Regions from separate parts of the Siminovitchia sp. FSL H7-0308 genome, predicted to be linked through region 3. Evidence: predicted binding sites of a transcription regulator. Region 3 holds the regulator's gene; each other region holds the start of a gene.

Region 1 (7,469 bases), 950 kb from region 3:
TACGCATCAAGGCAATTTGTAGGTTCGCTTCGAGAGGGTTCACTCAAAGTTTATCGATTCCAGGGGATATTCGATCTTTGTTCACTTCTACCTTATAAAAAAATGGTAGTACAAACCCTGTCCTTGGTTTGTACTACTAATGTCGGTATGTATGTTTCATCTTTCATTTATTCAAGCAATCCTTGGGGATTATCTGCAAGGGTCTGAAATCTATTCATAAATAGAGCTACATGGTAACCATCACAGACAGAATGATGAACTTGTATAGAGAAAGGCAAATAAATATTACTGTGTTTATTAATGAATCCACCTGCGGTGACTATTGGCAAAAAGTAATTTGGGTGATTATTTACGTTTAAGTTAAAACCGGTAAAGGAAGTCCATGGAATCATAGAAATGTTAACGACATTTTCAGGTATGGGTGTTTTAGGAAACATTTTTCCTGTGCCATTGTACAGATCAGTATCGGAAACATAGTTGGCATAAAACTTTTTAAAACCTTCATCTGTACTTGTAAAAATAGTGGAAAATAACTGTGATCTCTTATCAAAGATAGTATACATTGGTACTACCTTATCCCAGTATCCAAATTCTCCCTTTGAATTAAAATTCATTCTAAAGTGTTTATTTGAATTTGCTACAAGAGTAACTAAATAGATAAATACAGGATAGAATTTATACCCTTTTTCTTTTGTCACTTTATATAATTCAGTAATATCAATATTTCTCGTGATGCTAAAGTTCGTTTGTTGGTTTAAAAAATGTTTGAAAACTTCTTTCCGCTCCCAATTATTCACATCAATTTTATTGAATTTCATATTCTAAAACCTCTTAAAATGTAATACTAAATAATGTAGGAAGCTAATTTTGACAGTATTTTTTATGAGTAATATTCCTTTTAATTAGTATTCATAACATATTATTTTTTTTTTGCTTAATACCCCTTCTACTTTCGTCAATTCCTTAAATGAGATTCTAAATCAGTTTTTCAAATAACAATAACCACCACCTGGTTATATATCTGAAAAATAGTTATTGGAATTCTAGTGCAAAAAGTCCCCTTCCTTCTTTCTTTCGAAGAAAGCAACCATGAATCCAGTATAACAATGACTGTGCATCAGGACAACATCATTTCATATCAGTCGAATCGCTATTCTGCTCATGCTTTTTTTAGCCACTTTCCTGAAGCTGGAATCTCTACTTTCCACGGCGTTGTTCGTGTACCTGATGTTACGAATGGCGCGCTTTCTCTTTAGAAGGTTTATCAAAGAAAAACAACTGTCCCAGGAAGTCATATGGAATTCGCTATTGGGACAGTTGCTTACATTCTAAGCCTGTATAAATGGTCTGTTCTTGAAGTGAGCTACATTTTCGTTCATTTGTTGTTGAAATAAAAAATAATGAACCCATTTAAGCGGGAATTTGAAAGCTAGCTCAAGTTTTTTATTATAAACGAATACATTCTTACGGTCGTACTCTATTTTCTCGATTTCTTGCAATTCAATACTTTGCTGCTTGGAACCGTGTTGAACAACAAGCTGGTCACCTATGATCAGCACCTTTTTCTTCTTATTTCTTCTTGTCTCATTGAGAGACCAACCAATCGCTAAAGCGACAATGGTAAAAATAAATATAAGCGGAGATTCAAATACTGTATAGGCTATTTTTATGGTAATCGGGAGTAACAGACCTAAAGTGAGCCAAACACCACTACCAAGTTTCGGTGAACTCTCATAAAATACATGGTTCTCATGAGCATCAAAGTACTGGCCTCTTCTTTCAAGAAATTTTTGCTTATGTTCTTCTATGCTTACAGAGTCAAATTCAACATAATCTGAATATGTCTCATCCCATATTGTTCCTTGCGCGTCTTCAGCTTCAAGTGAATAGCCTCCTGCCCAACCAGCATATTCAGTATTTTGGACCTTAAAACGAATCAAATAGTAACGGACAAGACGTCCATGGATATTTTCCGTATCAAGGTGGTCTACAATCTCAATATCCTCGGGATAGTTCACTGTCCCATCTTCATTAGGGCTGTCTGCCATTGTATGAAAGAACCTTGTTTTCGCTAATAATAGCTGAACTTCTTCGTGAACGGGATAAAGATGCTCCCAATTATGTTCCAACAAATTCCAATAGAGCATTTCAGCACTTTCAATATGAGTCGCACACTCCAGTAATATCTGATCGTCATAAGGCAAGCTTTTTGATATACAGACGAGCAAAGCATCAGTCTTGATAATAGGATCGCGAAAAGATAAAGCATCTTTTAACTCTTTTGCAATCTCTGCTGAAAAATAGTAATTCATTAAACGAATCAACAAACACATTTTATTTCTAATCAGAAAATAACTATCCGTCCAAGACACATAGACAAATCTCGTTGAATAATCAGGATCGAACTGTAAATATTCTTGTTTTACAGCCTGATAGTCTTCTAGTAAAAGAGGAAGAATGAACTCTTTTTTATATCCTTGATCGAGTCCTGAATCATTGATGATCGATAATAAAGGATAGAACATGAATTTATAATAATCGGTATGAATCTTGTCCAAGGTCGCATTTAGAATATTTTTCACTAAAACGGGGTATGAACCAAGTGCTCTAATCGGAAGAGGAAATTCTTCCGTTTGAATTAAATGGATGATTTTATCTTGAAGAAAATAAAAAGCCTTATCATCCTCCGTCGATAATAAAAATTCAATTGTCCTCTCCTTTGCATATATATCGAGATCATCGAAATGCTTCATAAGAGCTTCCATAATCTGCGGCATTGGAAAATCACAGACAAAATCAATCAGATAATAAGAAGGATTATCCCAATGATCCACACGTTCAGGAAATTTGGAGGCAGCCACTTTAACACAATCTACAAGCACTTCAACCTGTACCTGAAGATCATCCTGCTGCTTAAATTGAAAAAGCTCACCAAGCGCATCATATCTCGTTTGCGGATGCTTGCTTTTGAGCTTTCTTAAAATTTTTCTTAACTTCAGTTCTACCAATTTGCCCACCCTGTTCTATAATACTTCTTTTTGTCATATACAGAGATCCCATAGAGTTTCCGCCATATTAAGGGAAACATTCACCTAATCATGCGATTGATCTCTTAAGAAGAAAATACCATAGTCTGGATGATTGCGGTAGAGTAAAACACATTTTTTTCCATCATTACTGGGATTTCGCGAAGATCACTTATACTTTTAAGTACTAAACTCAGCATACTTGCTATTGTCATTAAAGGAAGTACAGGCATTTACTTTTATAAAAGTAAAACGCAATAGTGGATGATAAACACTCCTCAAATAAGGCAAAGAACCAGTCTTAAAAAAGCAAGATTCATTTTATTCCTGCAGGTGGGTAAGAATATTGACGAGCTTCCCGAATGGATCCCTTACATAAAAGCGTCGAACTCCCCAAGGCTCCTCAACTGGCCCATACTCAATTGGAATCTCTGCTTTTTTCACCCGAGCCAGTGCACTATCAAGATTATCCAACTTTAATTGACAAATCGGGCACTGGTGTCCCAGAGCCGCCCTCTGAAAGAAAGTTAATTTGAGTGTCCATTTTCTCACGGGAGCCATAAGTCGCAATGAATCCCATATCCATCAACTGGTCAAGTCCGAGCACTTCTCCATAGAAGTACATTGCTTTAGAAATGTTCGGTGTCTCCACATTGGCAACAATTCTTTTAACCTTCATTCTACATCCTCCTGCGTTTTTCATATCTTATTTTATCCAACAGAATATCATTGTTTTTTTATCTTATCGATTCGGCAGGATAATAGCAAATAATGGGATTTACAGGTTATTGGAGCTAAAACTGTTACATTTGGCCGTTAAAAAATAAAACCTGCGTCCCGCTTGCTGTCAGTAACAGACGCCAGGGCAGGCGAGATTTGCGCTCTGCGGCTCTCTGACTTTGATGAGGATAAATGTACACTAAACTTGGATAAAACACTTATGAGAGAAGATGGCACGACAAAACAGGAGAAAGAGAGATTGGTTTGGATGACTTTACATTTCCAAATGGGATGAATGGCTAACAAATGATTCTCAGATTAAAAGAAAAGACCAAAGTGTTTTTCGTGAATCCCTAGGCGAATTGATTAAAATGCCAAACTATGGCGGGGCACTAAAAACATTGTGTAAAAGTAATGGTCTAATACACACAACACCACATATGTTTAGTCATACTAATGAAATGACGATGTGGGAAGCTGGTATTTCTGTTTTAAATTACATTGGAGACAAAAGTATATTATTAGAAACCTATGGGCATATGTCGAAGCTTCAGCCCAATAAAACAATAGAAGAATTGGTCACGTAAGTTAGAGGAAATAAATTAGCCAGTGGGACTATTGTCGGTCTTTCAATTAAAAAAGCACCAACAAACGTTGATGCTTCAAAGTTTTAGCGCCCTCGGCAGGAATCGAACCCACATTTCAAGAACCGGAATCTTGCGTGTTATCCGTTACACTACGAGGGCTTGTTTTTTTTCCGTACGATATATTATTATAGTCCAATTAAATAAAGGTTGCAACCTTTATTTTAGTTTAAAATGCGGTAATATGGATAATATGGTTTGTATGGAAATATATTTTTGAGAAAGAAAGCGAATTGTTTGACCTTCCTTGACCATCCATGTATGATATCATTACATATAATGTAATACACAAATTACCAAAGGCTTATTGAAAGCCTTGAAAAATGAGGAGGATAAATTATGACCTTAATTCCAACAGTCATTGAACAGACAAACCGTGGGGAACGCGCTTATGACATTTATTCGCGATTGCTCAAAGACCGGATCATTATGCTCGGCAGCCCCATTAACGACACGGTGGCGAATTCCATCGTAGCTCAATTATTATTCCTTGAAGCGGAAAACCCTGAAAAAGATATATCCATTTACATCAACAGCCCTGGCGGAAGCATTACAGCCGGAATGGCCATTTACGATACGATGCAATTTATCAAATCAGATGTACAAACGATCTGTATCGGCATGGCCGCATCGATGGGTGCATTTCTGCTTGCAGCCGGCACGAAAGGAAAGCGGTACGCGTTGCCAAACAGTGAAGTTATGATCCATCAGCCGCTTGGCGGAGCGCAGGGACAAGCGACTGAAATTGAAATCGCTGCAAGGCGCATCCTTTCCATGCGTGAAAAATTAAATAATATTTTGGCTGAACGCACCGGCCAACCGCTCGAAGTCATTCAGCGTGACACTGACCGCGACAATTTCATGTCCGCAGAAAAAGCAAAAGAGTACGGTCTCATCGACCATATTATCCAGCGTAATGAAGGTTTGAAGACGGATAAAAATGAATGATATGAAAAAGGCCATCCCGGGTTCTTTACGGAATCCAAGGGGTGGCCTTTTTGTTTTACTGTTCATTTTCCACAAATTCGGCAAGCTTCTTCAATGCCTCTTCTTCGTCAGGTCCTTCAGCAATCAATTTGATGGCTGCTCCGGAACCCGCAGCTAAGCTCATTAAGCCCATGATGCTTTTCGCATTTACTTTTTTTCCGTCTTTTTCAATAAAAATATCGGATGAAAAGCGATTTGCCTCCTGAACAAATTGAGCCGCAGGTCTTGCCTGCAATCCTGATTTTAATTTTACTGTTACATCTTTTTCTGCCAAAATAATTTCCTCCCATTCTTTATTTTTTATTTAATAAAAGAGAGCGATCGCCGTGACGCAGCTTATCGGCAATTTCATCGATTTTTCTCAGGCGATGATTAATGCCGGATTTGCTGATTTGTCCGCCTGACACCATTTCTCCCAGTTCTTTTAGTGTTACATCTTGATGGGCCATTCTTAGCTCTGCAATTTCCCGCAATTTATCGGGAAGTAAATCAAGGCCAACGGTTTCTTGAATATAGCGGATATTTTCAACTTGCCGGAGTGCCGCCCCAATCGTTTTGTTCAAATTGGCTGTTTCGCAATTTACAAGGCGGTTGACCGAGTTTCTCATATCCCTGACAATCCTGACGTCTTCAAAACGGAGGAGTGCGCTGTGAGCCCCGACAATATTCAAAAACTCGGTTATTTTTTCAGCTTCCTTTAAGTATGTGATAAAACCGTTTTTTCGCTCCAACGTCTTGCTGTTCAATTGAAATGAGTTCATTAATTCACATAAGGAATCGTTATGTTCCTTATAAATCGAAAATATTTCCAAGTGATACGAAGAAGTTTCGGGATTATTCACTGAGCCCCCGGCCAAAAAAGCTCCCCGAAGATAGGATCGCCTGCAGCATTTCTTTTTAATCAAAGCTGGGGATATTTCACGGATGAACGTGAAATTGTCCCCCAAAATTTTTAAATCCTTTAATAGCGGTTCTGCTTTATCCCGAAGTCGGACAATGTACACATTGTTTTTTTTCAGCCTCATTTTTTTTCGGACGAGCAGTTCAACCACCGTATCGTAATTTTTTTTGATGAGAATATAAATTCTTCTTGCAATGGCCGCGTTTTCAGTTTGGATATTGACGATCAGTTCCCGGTTGGAAAAAGAAAGTGAACCGTTCATTCTAATCAGTGCTGACAGCTCGGCTTTTGTACAACAATCTTTTATAGATAAGTTTGTCAACTCTTTTTTCGTTACCGAGGCAAATGACATGAGATATTCCTCCTTTACCAACCTCCTACGAGTTGGCAATGCGGCTCACGTTGGTTCCCAATAATGAATAGAGGATGTTAGCTACTTTTTCAGTATCATGCCGAATCAGCCCTTGCTCAATGCTGGCGATTTCGTCGCAAATTACTTCCATCCCGAACGAACGGAGCTGGTCAAAATCATAATATACAGGAACAGCCATTTCTTCTTCATATCGATGCTGCAAGGCTGAAGGAATACCATTGTCATTCACGATGATCGTGTCAATAAACGAGCACTTCATGTGATCGTTGAGCGCTTTGACATGATCCGCCGCCGTGAAACCATGGGTCTCTCCAGGCTGGGTCATCAAGTTGCAAATATACACTTTTTTCGCTTTTGCAGCGCATACTTGCTCGCCGAGCCCTGGAACAAGCAGATTTGGTAGAATACTCGTGTATAAACTTCCTGGCCCGATCACGATTAAATCGGCTTCCTGTATCGCTGCAATTGTATCCGGCAGCGGTTGAATTACTTCCGGCGTCAAATAGACGCGTTTAATTACTTTTCCCGAATATGGAATTTTTGATTCCCCGGAAACGAACGTACCGTCCATCATTTCCGCGTGAAGAATCACACTCTGGTTTGCGGCGGGAAGGACCTTTCCCCGTACGTTTAAAACACGGCTCATTTCCTTCACAGCATAGACGAAATCACCGGTAATGGACGTCAATGCAGCGATAATCAAATTTCCAAGAGAATGCCCGGAAAGCTCGTTGGACGTGTTAAAGCGATGTTGGAACATCTCTACAATGAGCGGTTCGACATCCGACAAAGCCGCTAGAACGTTTCTGATGTCACCA
Region 2 (7,469 bases), 1.9 Mb from region 3:
TTCCAAAATCGGCTTAAGCTGTTCGAAAGTCTCTTTTGACCCGCCTGCCATAATGGAAAGCGTTCCGTTTTTCGCCCCGATATCACCGCCTGATACGGGCGCATCGAGCGCTCCAATACCGCGTCTTTGCGCCTCTTGAGCAATCTTTTTGGCAAGTGTCGGTGTTGAAGTCGTCATATCGACCACTATTTTTCCTTTGGAAGCCCCATTAAAAATCCCGTCATCACCAAAATAAACATGCTCCACATCATGCGGATAACCGACCATCGTTATAATGACATTTGCATCACTTGCCACCTCTTTGGGGCTTACTTTCCATTCGGTCCCTTCCCTGATCAAATCTTCAGCTTTTTCTTTCGTGCGTGTATGAATAAGAACACGGTAACCATGTTTTTGCAAATTCCGCACCATTGATTTTCCCATGACACCGATTCCAATAAAGCCGATCACTGCATCCATTGTAAAAACCGCCTTTCTTTTTATATGGATCTTAACTTGCCGCCGTCAACGATAAAAGTATTTCCAGTCATATATGTATTTCCGTCTGATGCGAGAAATACGACAACTTTCGCAAATTCTTCCGGTTTCCCGTCCCTGCCAAGTGGTATGCTCCTTTTCGCTCTTTCTTCAATAATATCAACGTGAACCCCTTCCCTATCTGCCTGGGCACGATCAAGCTCCTTCACTCTTTCCGTTGCGATTCTGCCCGGCCCCACCGTATTGACCAAAATATGATAAGGCGCAAGCTCTTGAGACAATGTTTTGGAGAGCCCGACAATCCCAAGCCTGAATGTATTGGATAAAATCAATCCTGGAATAGGTTCCTTAATGGAGGACGAGGCGATATTCACAATTCTCCCACCCTGTCTCTTTAAGTAAGGGAGTGCTTCCCTAATCGTCCTAATATAAGATAATAAATTAAGCTGGAATGAATAGGCCCAATCTTCATCCGTCATGTCCTCAAACCCGCCCGCCGGAGGACCACCTGCATTATTCACCAAAATATCGATGCCGCCGAACTTCTCAGCCGTATATTGGACTGCCTGCTGAATATCGGACGGCTTCAAGATATCGCAAACGGTATATCCGGCAGATCCTTCCTTTAACCTATTTAACTTTGAAACTACAGTTTTGAGTCTTTCTTCATTACGGCTGGCAAGCATTACTTTCGCACCCTCTAAGACAAATTGCTCCGCTATTGCCCTGCCAAGCCCTTTGCTTGCTGCCATAACGAGCACTCTTTTCCCCGCTAAGCCGAGATCCATGTCTCTTCACCCCTCGTTAAATAATAATGTTCAACAAGCGCTTAACCGCTTTTTGATCCATTCACCTCCTATCCTTAAGTATAATGAAAAAAGAATCGGTTGCCGCCTTTTCCGCATCCGGCATATTATTTTAACAATTATAAAAATTATATCTATTTTAATCCGAAAAATAAACAAAAAAACCGGAAGGCAATTGCGGCCTTCCGACAAAATAGGGGGAAAAATGAGATTGACATGACTACTAAAAAGCAAGATCAGTCATGGTTATTATTCTATACCACATTTTTTACTTTATACTCCTTCTTTTGAAGATTTTTTTGTTTCAATTATATTACAATTTTTTAAAATTCCTAATTCCTTCTATTGGATAATTGACAGTTGTTTCGTTTTCCGTTTTACTGTACATATTCGCGTAAAAACATGATTTAAAAAAGTAGCATTGTGTCATATTTGCACTTTCATAAAATATAGTGCAAACTATGTAAAAAAACATAAGGGGGAAGCCAATGAAAATTGCCAAAGTCGGAGACTTGATTGAATTCAGGGGAGGCCTTCAAGGAATTGTGGAAAAAATTAATGACAACTCGGTCATTGTTGATTTAACGTATATGAAAAACTACCGTGAACTTGAACTGGAAGAAAAAACGGTCGTCAACCATAAAAAATATAAAATCATTAAAGAATCTGTGGGGTTATAAGAAGCAAGCACCATGCTTGCTTCTCTTTCATGCCAATGATACCATAGAAAATTGTCGAAAAATGGAGTCCAGAAAGGAATTTACATATTCAAATGAGTAAAAAATGGATTGATGTTAAACTGGCCGGCGGAGTCTTTTTGGCCTACTTGCTTGTTTTTGTTGCCTTTGATAGAACAGATGTGTTCTGGTATTTATATACAGCCGCCATCTTGTTTCTGATCAGTTACTCTATCATTCATGAACCATTGGACGATGAAGCACCTACAAAACAATATATCACGTATGGCGTCATATCGGGGATCGCCCTTTATGTATTATTTTTCATTGGAGATTGGGTGTTGGGAATTATACCGAATCCGTTATCTGAACAAGTGGATAGCGTTTACACCCATTTTAGCTTTGAATTTTTTTGGCATTATTTAGTCCTCGTTTTTATTATGATTCCTGGAGAAGAAATTTTTTGGCGGGGATTTGTCCTAAAAAAATTGCTGGTTTGGCTAAATCCAATTGGCGCCATCTTTGCGGGAGCGCTACTGAATGGAGCGGCATTTTATTTTACCGGTTATTTTATCTTGGTGATTGCCGCCTTCGTCAGCGGACTTGTGTGGGGTTGGCTATATATTTGGAAAAGAAGCATTCGACTCGTCATCCTGTCCCATTTAACATTTAATTTGTTACTCTTGATTCTCTTCCCTCTTCAATAATAGAAAAGCATTTCTTCTATCGTTTGTGAAAAAGGTCTATATGTTTGTTTTGGATTGTATGCCCCGAGAAAAATATCTACCATACTTGCAAGTGGGGACTTTTGTCATAAAAGCCCCTCCTCTACCTCTTTTTATCGAAGCATGTTTTGCAGATTATTTTCCCTTCATTCTGTATGTATGCTTTGATTTCAGTCATACCTCGGCTTTTCGGATAGCGCATCTTCACATAAATCTCTTCATAAGGCTGAATTTCTTTTTTGCATACAGAACATTGGGCAGTCAATTGAAACATTATCAACCATACTCCTCCCTATTGCTTGTCTTTTTATATATACGGTGTAACGAATAGGATAGTTTTCATATGGCAACGGTTCTTCATTACTGCCTTCCAATTACCCTCACCCACAACTTTTCCAAATATATAGGAACATTATCGCATATGAAAACAACCTCCCCTTCGCCCCTTTGCACCCAGCCGCTTAAAGGGTATTTTGAGATGATCAACGATAAAAAGCCCTCAATTCAATAAACGGCCGGAATAGACAGTCGTTTTTATGGAGACACTTTCGCCGGCTTTATCAACAACAACAGCAAAAAGCCAATGCTCACATAGCCGAATAACGGATACAACAAACCGAGCAGCTTGCCATATTTCACAAGACTAATCAAACAAAACACGATAAACAGGAACAGAATGATCCATAAGGGGTTTGTCGGAACGTATTGATGGAGCTGACGTTCAATCCCATATGTATTGCCAATCAATGTTGTAAAAATTTCTCCATATATAATGAGGATATATATAAGGTAAAGACTTCCTGCCGACTCATGAACAATCACCGCCATCGGAATTTCAAACATCCTGGGATCACGCAACACGGATAAACAGATATGGCTGGAAATTAGCAGGACGGTGAGAAATACCCCTCCCATCACCCCACCCCATTTGACTGTTTTTCTGTCATTTATTTCTGCAGCAAGGGGAACTAGTACAGCTTGAGCCAAAGCAAGATTAAAGCCGGCATACGAAATGGCTGACAACACTGCAAACCACCCATTACCTGCATCTTCTACTTGAAACCATAATGTAACATTCCCCCCAGGGACAATATGAAAAAGGACGGCTGTATTAAAGGCGATCATCATTGGAACAACAATCACATTAATCGCCAACAGCCCTTTTATCCCGGCAGCCATAATAACCAGACCAATAAACGTGGTTAAGAGCATGCCGGAAAATTTGGGGAAATTCAACTGCTCGACAAACAATGCTTCCGCGCCCGCAAGCATTACTCCACAAACGCCTACAAGCATAACTAATAGAAATAGATTAATAAACTTCGCCAACTTTTTTCCAAACAAATATTCATTTAATTGTTCAAATGATGTCGCTTTAATATCAATTGACAACAACATGATTTTTGAACCGAGGATTACGAACAAAAATCCTGCCATCAGGATTGACAACAAGCCAAGAAAACCAAACCGTGTAAAAAACTCTACAATTTCCCTTCCTGTTGCAAATCCCGCACCAATGACGGTTCCTACGTAAACGGCAGCCACTTGACATACATCTATCCAATTCTTCACGGCTCATCCCCCTTAGAAAAATCGTATGATGGCTTGCCCAAAAAAATTTGCAAAATGAGTAAAAAAGAGTTGAAAGTCAAAATTGGTCAGTGTATAATGAAATCAAAGGTCAAAGTTAGTCAATGTCAAAGGACCTTTTTTATATCATTAAATGGTCAAAGAAGATCAAAAAAATAACAAATGGAGGTTTGGTGTATATGTTTTGCAGTAAATGTAAGGAAAAACAAGCAAACATTCATCTCCACGTCAATATTAACGGACAAAAGCAAACGATGGCATTATGTTCAGAATGCTATGCGTCGGAAAAACAACAACTCGGTGCATTAGGAGGCGTCCCATTTAAAAGTCAATTTGGCAGCTTTGATGATTTATTTAAACAATTCCCCGGAATGAATCAGCCATTTGGGCAAAACATGGGCGTATCCCAAAAAGAAAGAAGCACAACAGGACGCGGCGGAGGATTTCTTGATCAGCACGGTCATAACTTAAACGATGCCGCCAGAGCCGGACTGGTCGACCCTGTAATTGGCCGCGAGGAAGAAATAAACCGGGTCATCGAAATATTGAACCGGCGAACGAAAAACAATCCGGTGCTCATCGGTGAGCCAGGTGTCGGAAAAACTGCTATCGCGGAAGGGTTGGCGCTGAAAATTGTTGAAGGAAAAGTGCCCGCCAAACTAAAAAACAAGGAAGTCTATTTGCTTGATGTGGCATCTCTTGTCGCCAATACCGGTATTCGCGGACAGTTTGAAGAGCGGATGAAACAACTCATCACAGAGCTTCAAAGCCGCAAAAACATCCTGTTGTTCATTGATGAAGTGCATCTTCTTGTTGGAGCCGGATCCGCTGAAGGATCGATGGATGCCGGGAATATTTTAAAACCGGCGCTCGCACGTGGAGAATTGCAAGTCATCGGGGCCACGACACTAAAAGAATATCGACAAATTGAAAAAGACGCCGCACTGGAAAGGCGCTTCCAGCCGGTTCAGGTCGGAGAGCCATCTTCAGACAAGGCCCTGGAAATCTTGAAAGGATTAAAAGAGAAATATGAAAACTACCATGATGTAACGTTTACAGACGAAGCGTTAAAAGCATGCGTAGAACTATCAAGCCGCTACATTCAGGATCGCTACCTGCCTGACAAAGCAATCGACTTAATGGATGAAGCCGGCTCCAAACTCAACTTGACGATTCAAGATACAGATAAAGAGTCGCTCCAACAACGCTTTGCCGAAATTGAGAAAGAAAAGCAAGCGGCCCTTGCCAAAGAAGATTATGAAACGGCAGCAAAACTTCGAGACGAAGAAATGGATCTCGAAAAACTTCTTAAAGAAGAGTCTCCAGAAAAGCGGGTTGTCGTAGACGTCCGCCATATTCAGGAAATCGTAGCGAAAAAAACGGGCATTCCCGTCGGCAAGCTCGAATCAGATGAACAGAAAAAAATGAAACACTTGGAAAAAGCTCTGGGGGCAAAAGTCATCGGACAAGAGGAAGCCGTTCAAAAAGTAGCTAAAGCCATTCGCCGTAGCAGAGCCGGATTAAAAGCGAAAAGCCGCCCGATTGGTTCGTTCCTGTTTGTAGGACCCACAGGGGTTGGTAAAACAGAGCTTACAAAGGTACTGGCTGAAGAACTATTTGGCACAAAAGACGCGTATATTCGCCTGGACATGAGCGAATATATGGAAAAACACAGCGTTTCAAAACTGATCGGTTCCCCTCCGGGCTATGTCGGCCATGAGGAAGCCGGACAGCTTACAGAACGAGTGCGCCGCAACCCGTACAGCATTATATTGCTTGACGAAATCGAAAAAGCGCACCCGGACGTTCAACACATGTTCCTGCAAATTTTAGAAGATGGCAGATTGACTGACAGCCAAGGCCGGACAGTCAGCTTTAAAGATACAGTCATCATCATGACGAGCAATGCAGGAACAGGCGAAAAGCAAATTCATGTGGGATTTGGCCAAAGTAATGCATTAAAAGAGACAAGCATTCTTGACAAGCTCGGTGCATTTTTCAAGCCGGAATTTCTTAACCGCTTCGATGCGATTATCGAATTTAACTCACTTGAAAAAGAACATCTCTTGAAAATAGTTGATCTGTTACTTGCTGAACTGGCTGGGACACTTTCCGAACAAGGAATCACGATCACGATTTCCGATCAGGTAAAAGAAAAACTAACGGAATTGGGCTACCACCCTCAATACGGGGCACGTCCTCTCCGCAGAGCCATTCAGGAGCATTTGGAGGATCAAATATCCGACTACATTTTAGACCATGAAAATGTTCAAGATCTGCACGCAGTTGTGGAAAACGGACAAATCAAAGTCATCCAAAAAGAAGTTGCCTAATACGAGGCAATCCCAGGCCGTCGAGCGTTTCTCGACGGTCTTTTTATCGAGAAAAAAACTTGTGTTTGTAAAAAGTGTAAGCTTTTTTCGAGGACACGGCTGTCTGAGCTCGCCAACAGAACAGTTTCACTTTAAGCCTTTTCGATTTCGGTGAATTTAAGGAGACGGGCCATGTCTGAGCAAGCACTGGTCACTTTCAATCTTAAGCTTTGTTCTGCTTCAATCAGGAACTAAAAACCCGCTCATTGATGTTTCGTTTATCTAGCAGTGGAGTCTCCTTTTTATACATCACCAAAGTGGGATTTAGAGGTTTGCAGGCGAAGAAAGTCACATCATGTGCACCTCCCCCTCCCACTGATTGAGCTTGTATATTCATTATTTCACTTAACGTGTCCATGGCGAAAATTATCCCAGTGTATAATACGCAAGCATTTAGCGTAGTCAAAATATGTAGACTCCCGCGGGAATAGCTCGAGCTGAAGATCCCGCAGGAAAGCGAAATATGTTGACGTAGCGATGATAGGGATTTTTTTACACAAATAAACCGAACAATTATAAATGAATTGTTCGGTTTTGCTATTTCGTATTTGCTTATGTCCCATTCTCTTTTTTATCGTTTTTTACTGTATGAATTATATTCTCGGGGTTTGCAATCTATTAGGACGACCGTATATGGTTTTGACGAAATGGTTTGGAAAATAATACGAATGACTTCTTTAGAGCATGTCTCACTTTTTTAGAAACTGTGCCAGTTTGAAAGTCCCGATAATATTCATTTAACAACTGGTCAAGCTCACGGCTGCATCTCACTGTTTCCTCGGCATTCAGTCCATATTTATTGCCAATAAAAAACATTTCTTC
Region 3 (7,469 bases):
CTTCGAACTTTTTCTGTCAACTGTCCGCCCTCTTCAAAGCCGACATATCCCGGAGGCGAACCAACAAGCCTAGAGGTGGAATGTTTCTCCATATATTCGGACATATCCAGACGGATGATGGCATCCTCATCACCGAACATAGCTTCCGCCAATGCGCGGGCCAGTTCCGTCTTTCCGACACCTGTTGGGCCAAGGAAGATAAAAGATCCAATCGGCCTTTTGGGATCTTTCAATCCTGCACGCGCTCTTCTAACCGCTTTGGCAACCGCTTTTACAGCCTCTTCCTGGCCAATCACACGAGAATGGAGGATTTCCTCTAAATTAAGCAATCTTTCCGTCTCGGTAGAAGCAAGCTTCGATACAGGAACCCCCGTCCAGCTTGATACGACTTGGGCAATGTCTTCCACCGTGACTTCTGTATTTTCCTGTCCTTGTTTTTCTTTCCAAGACTTCTTCGTTTCCTCCAATTCTTCGCGGAGTCTTTGTTCTGTATCCCGCAATGATGCAGCCTTTTCAAATTCCTGGCTTTGGACAGCCGCATCTTTCTCTTTACGGATCATTTCAAGCTTTTGCTCGAGCTCTTTTAAATTGGGAGGTGTCGTATAGGAACGAAGTCGCACTTTTGAACCGGCTTCATCGATCAGATCGATGGCTTTATCCGGCAGAAAACGGTCTGAAATATAGCGGTCAGACAATTTTACCGCGGCTTCAATCGCTTCGTCTGTAATAGAAACACGGTGATGCGCTTCATAACGGTCGCGTAGGCCTTCCAAAATTTGAATGGATTCTTCGACTGTTGGTTCATCAACCTGTATTGGCTGAAAGCGCCGCTCAAGTGCTGCATCTTTTTCAATATACTTTCGGTATTCATCCAATGTTGTAGCACCAATGCACTGCAACTCTCCGCGAGCCAAAGAAGGTTTCAAAATATTGGAAGCGTCTATCGCTCCTTCAGCTCCACCGGCACCAATCAATGTATGAAGTTCGTCAATAAATAAAATAATATTGCCTGCCTGCCTAATTTCATCCATCACTTTTTTCAAGCGGTCTTCAAACTCGCCACGATATTTTGTCCCCGCAACAACTGTTCCCATATCCAGTGTCATGACTCTCTTGTCACGGAGCGTTTCAGGCACTTCGTTATTGATAATTTGCTGAGCAAGACCTTCAGCGATCGCTGTTTTCCCTACGCCTGGCTCTCCGATAAGAACCGGGTTATTTTTTGTCCGCCTGCTGAGTACCTCAATGACGCGTTGGATCTCCTTGTTCCGGCCGATCACCGGGTCCAGGCTCCCTTCCCTGGCTATTGCTGTTAAATCGCGGGCCAAACTGTCCAGTGTCGGCGTATTGGCGCTAGAAGCATTTCCACCGCCATGTGTGCTGGCCTCATTGCTCCCTAAAAGTTGGAGAACTTGCTGTCGCGCTTTGTTGAGGCTGACACCCAGATTATTTAAGACTCGCGCCGCTACACCTTCACCTTCACGAATTAGTCCAAGCAAAACATGTTCCGTGCCCACATATGAATGGCCGAGTTTTCTTGCTTCATCCATCGAAAGCTCCATTACTTTTTTGGCCCGTGGGGTATAGTGGATCGTCTGAGACGTATCTTTTCCGCGTCCAATCAAGTTTTCAACTTCTTTTTGAATTTTTTCTGGACCGAGACCAAGTCCGTATAACGCCTTGGCTGCAATTCCTTCCCCTTCTCTGACAAGACCGAGTAAAATATGCTCAGTGCCAATATTTCCATGGCCCAAGCGAACTGCCTCTTCCTGGGAAAGGGCCAATACTTTTTGTGCTCTCTCTGTAAAACGACCAAACATCATGCTAATCTCCTCCTGTCCGTTTCTCTTCAAGCTTTAAACGTTCCCTGATTAACGCCGCTCTTTTTATATCCCGTTCAACAGGTCGAAGCGGCCCTCCTGCATATTGTTGTAAAAATCCTGGTTGTGTCAAAATCATGAGTTCATTTAATATGTTTCTTGAAAGATGAGTAATATATCCTGTATCTATGCCCAATCTGACGTCAGATAAACATTCTGCCGCCTCTTTTGTTTCAATAATTCTGCAATTGGCCAAGATCCCGTATGATCGGAACACTTTGTCTTCTAATTGTATGTTTGATGTTTTCACTAATGCTTCACGGGCTGCCCTTTCTTGGGCCACAATTTGATGAACAACACCTATTAGGTCGCCCACAATATCCTCTTCAGACTTCCCTAATGTAATTTGGTTGGAGATCTGGAATATGTTTCCCAGAGCCTCACTGCCCTCTCCATATATTCCCCTCACGACAAGTCCCAACTGGTTGATGGCTGGGATAATCTGATTCATTTGACGAGTAAGAATCAGAGCAGGCAAATGAACCATGACGGATGCGCGCAATCCAGTTCCAACATTAGTCGGACATGTAGTTAAGTAGCCAAACTGCTCATCAAACGCATAATCAACATGTTCTTCCAACAGGTCATCAATTTTACTTGCGCGTTCCAATGCCTCCATAATTTGCAAGCCCGGATAGAGGCATTGTATCCTGATGTGATCTTCCTCATTGATCATAACGCTGACGTCTTCTTTTTCGGAAAGGAAGACTGCTCCATGGGTTGCTTGCTCCGCCAACCTTGGACTAATCAAATACTTTTCCACGAGCACTCTTTTTTGCAAATCTTTTAATCCGTCAATTTCCAAAAATTCCAATGCACCGTAGTCGCGGAAAGCATGTACTTGGATCGTTTCATTTATTTTATGAATAATTTCCCTCGCTTCCTCATTGCTAAACAACGTAGGAAACTTATAATTTCGCAGATTTCGGGCCAATCTGATGCGGGAGCTTAAAATAATATCCGAATCAGGGCCTTCCGAACTCATCCAAGAACTGAGAGCTTGATTAAGAAACTTTTCGAGACTCATTCGCTTTTATCCTCCCCTTCATGCAATTTTTTTTCAAGGGAGCGAATTTGATCGCGTACTTCTGCGGCTTTTTCAAATTCTTCCTGCCGAACCAAAAAACCGAGTTTCTCTTTTAACAACTCTATTTCTTTTTTCAAATGCAAAGATCCGCCAATCCTTGTAGGCACTTTCCCTCCATGTGCCATATTCCCACTGTGCAGTCTTTTAATGATGGGGGCAAGCTGGTGCCGAAATGTTTTATAACAGTTTGCACATCCGAATCGCCCAACCTTGGCAAATTGCGGGTAAGTCATCTTGCAAACTTCACACTGAAGCACTCCTCCGGAAATCGATTCCGGAGCCGCTTGCTGATAAGCGGGATCAATATTCAATAGTCCGGCAAGCATATCGTTGATCGAAAAGCCGGTCCCTCCTTGAAGCAAATAAAGTTCCCCTTTTTCCTGTGCACAGCGCTCACACAGCTGAATAACGGTTTTCTCCCCATTCACAACTTTCGTAAAATGCAGGGAGGCCGGCCTTTCTTTACACTCTTGACAAACCATAATAGCCATCCTCCTTTTCCCCTAATCATATTTAATCGACAACAGCATCGCTTTTAACATACGAGCGCGCAGCTCGTCTCTTTCCGGTAAATCGATGTGTAATACTGTCCGGTCAATCACGTTTAGCATTAATTTTGCCTCGCGTTCGTTCAGTATTTTTTCCTCCAATAGTCGCATAATAACATCTTCCGCTCTTGTTTGAGAGATCTTTTTCCCAATCAGCACTTTTAATTGATCAATTAGATGGGCCTGATTATGAATTTTCACCCTGGAAATTCGGATATAACCGCCTCCCCCCCGCTTGCTCTCTACCATATATCCTCTTTCCATCGTAAAACGGGTGTTAATCACATAATTAATTTGCGAGGGAACACATTGAAACTTATCAGCCACCTCGCTTCTCTTTATTTCTACGATTTCGCCTTCACTAAGTTCCAATACTTTTTTTAAATATTCCTCGATAATATCTGACACATTCCGCATCATCAAGCCGCCTCCCTGACTTTATGCTTGACTTTGACTATATTTGACTTAAATTATACACGAAAAAAAGCCTCTTTTGCAATCAGATCGGTCATCTATATTTTTGCCTTTTTCCGACAAAATAAAACCAAAGCAAAAAAATGGCTATTTCGGAATAAAACAGAAAAAACATAGAGCGTATCCACTCTATGTTTTCGCTTGCCCGGCAACGTCCTGCTCTCACAAGGGGAAGCCCCTCATTACCATCGGCGCGCGAACTTAACTTCCGTGTTCGGGCTGCGGATCATGATGACCGGCGAATCTCTTCGTCATCTGCACTCGCTCGATTCTCATGGGCATTGCCCATTGCGAGTCTCTCTCCCTTGATTCCTCGATCTTCTTGGTCCTTCTGATCCTCGCTTACATTGAGTTTCTTTCAATACTTTCTTAAACATTCCGCATCATCAAGCCGGCTCCCTGACTTTATGCTTGACTTTGACTATATCCTTTCGGCTCTCAATGCTTTTTAAAAATCAAAAAGACACCCATTAATATGGATGTCCTGTTTGCCCGGCAACGTCCTGCTCTCACAAGGGGAAGCCCCTCATTACCATCGGCGCTGAAGAACTTAACTTCCGTGTTCGGGATGGGAACGGGTGTTGCCTCTTCGCTATCGTCACCAGACATATGTTGTTGTGAGATTCATTCTCTCAAAACCAGGATACATGAGAAGATTTCCGAGAACCGTTTTTGTTCAATCCAGCTCCGGACGCTATCGCTTTGCGTCACTTCGCTTCTTCTGGCAAAGTCGATTGACTTTTCCGCCAGAAGCTCCAGTGAGCTACAGCGATGGACGAGCGTCCTACGCTTTTTCGTTTGATTAAGTCCTCGATCGATTAGTATCCGTCAGCTCCATGTGTCGCCACACTTCCACACCGGACCTATCTACCTGATCATCTTTCAGGGATCTTACGTTGCCTGGCAAGCCAGACAATGGGAAATCTCATCTTGAGGGGGGCTTCATGCTTAGATGCTTTCAGCACTTATCCCTTCCGCACATAGCTACCCAGCTATGCCTCTGGCGAGACAACTGGTACACCAGCGGTGCGTCCATCCCGGTCCTCTCGTACTAAGGACAGCTCCTCTCAAATTTCCTGCGCCCGCGACGGATAGGGACCGAACTGTCTCACGACGTTCTGAACCCAGCTCGCGTACCGCTTTAATGGGCGAACAGCCCAACCCTTGGGACCGACTACAGCCCCAGGATGCGATGAGCCGACATCGAGGTGCCAAACCTCCCCGTCGATGTGAACTCTTGGGGGAGATAAGCCTGTTATCCCCGGGGTAGCTTTTATCCGTTGAGCGATGGCCCTTCCATGCGGAACCACCGGATCACTAAGCCCGACTTTCGTCCCTGCTCGACTTGTAGGTCTCGCAGTCAAGCTCCCTTCTGCCTTTACACTCTGCGAATGATTTCCAACCATTCTGAGGGAACCTTTGGGCGCCTCCGTTACCTTTTAGGAGGCGACCGCCCCAGTCAAACTGCCTGCCTGACACTGTCTCCCAACCCGATCAGGGTCGCGGGTTAGACGGTCCATACAGCCAGGGTAGTATCCCACCGTTGCCTCCACGGAAGCTGGCGCTCCCGTTTCCATGGCTCCTACCTATCCTGTACAAGCTGCACAGACAGTCAATATCAAGCTACAGTAAAGCTCCACGGGGTCTTTCCGTCCTGTCGCGGGTAACCTGCATCTTCACAGGTACTATAATTTCACCGAGTCTCTCGTTGAGACAGTGCCCAGATCGTTGCGCCTTTCGTGCGGGTCGGAACTTACCCGACAAGGAATTTCGCTACCTTAGGACCGTTATAGTTACGGCCGCCGTTTACTGGGGCTTCAATTCGAAGCTTCGCCTAAGCTGACCTCTCCTCTTAACCTTCCAGCACCGGGCAGGCGTCAGCCCCTATACTTCGCCTTACGGCTTCGCAGAGACCTGTGTTTTTGCTAAACAGTCGCCTGGGCCTATTCACTGCGGCTTCTCAGGGCTATTCACCCTAAAAAGCACCCCTTCTCCCGAAGTTACGGGGTCATTTTGCCGAGTTCCTTAACGAGAGTTCTCTCGCTCACCTTAGGATTCTCTCCTCGCCTACCTGTGTCGGTTTGCGGTACGGGCGCCTATTGCCTCGCTAGAAGCTTTTCTCGGCAGTGTGGAATCAGGAACTTCGGTACTTTTTTTCCCTCGCCATCACAGCTCAGCCTACACGGTAAGCGGATTTGCCTACTTACCGGCCTTACTGCTTGGACGCGCTTTTCCAGCTGCGCGCTTGCCTTATCCTCCTGCGTCCCTCCATCACTCAAACGGCAATGAGGCGGTACAGGAATCTCAACCTGTTATCCATCGCCTACGCCTTTCGGCCTCGGCTTAGGTCCCGACTTACCCTGAGCGGACGAGCCTTCCTCAGGAAACCTTAGGCTTTCGGTGGAAGGGATTCTCACCCTTCTTTCGCTACTCATACCGGCATTCTCACTTCCAAGCACTCCACCGCCTCTTTCAAGACGACTTCGCCGCGCTTGGAACGCTCTCCTACCATTGCTATTGCAATCCACAGCTTCGGTGATACGTTTAGCCCCGGTACATTTTCGGCGCAGAGTCACTCGACCAGTGAGCTATTACGCACTCTTTGAATGGTGGCTGCTTCTAAGCCAACATCCTGGTTGTCTAAGCAACTCCACATCCTTTTCCACTTAACGTATACTTGGGGACCTTAGCTGGTGGTCTGGGTTGTTTCCCTCTCGACTACGGATCTTATCACTCGCAGTCTGACTCCCAAGGATAAGTATTTGGCATTCGGAGTTTGTCTGAAGTCGGTAACCCGATGAGGGCCCCTCGTCCAAACAGTGCTCTACCTCCAATACTCTCACCTTGAGGCTAGCCCTAAAGCTATTTCGGAGAGAACCAGCTATCTCCAGGTTCGATTGGAATTTCACCCCTACCCACACCTCATCCCCGCATTTTTCAACATACGTGGGTTCGGGCCTCCAGTCAGTGTTACCTGACCTTCACCCTGGACATGGGTAGATCACCTGGTTTCGGGTCTGCGACCTCATACTCTTGCGCCCTATTCAGACTCGCTTTCGCTGCGGCTCCGTCTTTTCAACTTAACCTTGCATGAAATCGCAACTCGCCGGTTCATTCTACAAAAGGCACGCCATCACACTTATTGTGCTCTGACTACTTGTAGGCACACGGTTTCAGGTTCTATTTCACTCCCCTCCCGGGGTGCTTTTCACCTTTCCCTCACGGTACTGGTTCACTATCGGTCACTAGGGAGTATTTAGCCTTGGGAGATGGTCCTCCCGGATTCCGACGGGATTTCTCGTGTCCCGCCGTACTCAGGATCCACTCGGGAGGGAACGACGTTTCAACTACAGGGCTGTTACCTTCTTTGGCCGGCCTTTCCAGGCCGCTTCGTCTACGCCGTTCCTTTATCACTCCACTTTGAGTGTCCTACAACCCCGAAAGGCAAGCCTTTCGGTTTGGGCTCTTCCCGTTTCGCTC

Evidence for each region. Region 3 encodes CtsR, which represses protease genes until heat stress. Its sites were predicted from a motif close to ATGGTCAATAAAGGTCAAACA; they were not measured.
Region 1: clpP (ATP-dependent Clp endopeptidase proteolytic subunit ClpP) is a predicted target of CtsR. The motif match lies at 4,625-4,645, and genes of this name have one in related genera.
Region 2: MHB50_RS10910 (ATP-dependent Clp protease ATP-binding subunit) is a predicted target of CtsR. The motif match lies at 4,409-4,429, and genes of this name have one in related genera.

Annotation. Positions count from the first base shown of each region.
Region 1 covers NZ_CP150282.1:573,285-580,753, reverse strand. The annotation lists gene catA (type A chloramphenicol O-acetyltransferase) at 168-818, opposite strand; gene MHB50_RS02690 (hypothetical protein) at 1,329-3,008, opposite strand; partial or broken gene MHB50_RS02685 (VOC family protein) at 3,348-3,705, opposite strand; tRNA gene MHB50_RS02680 (tRNA-Arg) at 4,421-4,492, opposite strand; gene clpP (ATP-dependent Clp endopeptidase proteolytic subunit ClpP) at 4,730-5,338, shown strand; gene MHB50_RS02670 (HPr family phosphocarrier protein) at 5,394-5,651, opposite strand; gene whiA (DNA-binding protein WhiA) at 5,671-6,630, opposite strand; gene MHB50_RS02660 (YvcK family protein) at 6,656-7,469, opposite strand, start outside.
Region 2 covers NZ_CP150282.1:2,285,302-2,292,770, forward strand. The annotation lists gene MHB50_RS10885 (NAD(P)-dependent oxidoreductase) at 1-459, opposite strand, end outside; gene MHB50_RS10890 (SDR family oxidoreductase) at 480-1,265, opposite strand; gene MHB50_RS10895 (DUF2187 family protein) at 1,772-1,963, shown strand; gene MHB50_RS10900 (CPBP family intramembrane glutamic endopeptidase) at 2,056-2,667, shown strand; gene MHB50_RS10905 (hypothetical protein) at 3,220-4,257, opposite strand; gene MHB50_RS10910 (ATP-dependent Clp protease ATP-binding subunit) at 4,455-6,608, shown strand; gene MHB50_RS10915 (aspartyl-phosphate phosphatase Spo0E family protein) at 7,266-7,469, opposite strand, start outside.
Region 3 covers NZ_CP150282.1:4,184,993-4,192,461, forward strand. The annotation lists gene clpC (ATP-dependent protease ATP-binding subunit ClpC) at 1-1,823, opposite strand, end outside; gene MHB50_RS19600 (protein arginine kinase) at 1,825-2,907, opposite strand; gene MHB50_RS19605 (UvrB/UvrC motif-containing protein) at 2,904-3,449, opposite strand; gene MHB50_RS19610 (CtsR family transcriptional regulator) at 3,471-3,932, opposite strand; rRNA gene rrf (5S ribosomal RNA) at 4,480-4,595, opposite strand; rRNA gene MHB50_RS19620 (23S ribosomal RNA) at 4,788-7,469, opposite strand, start outside.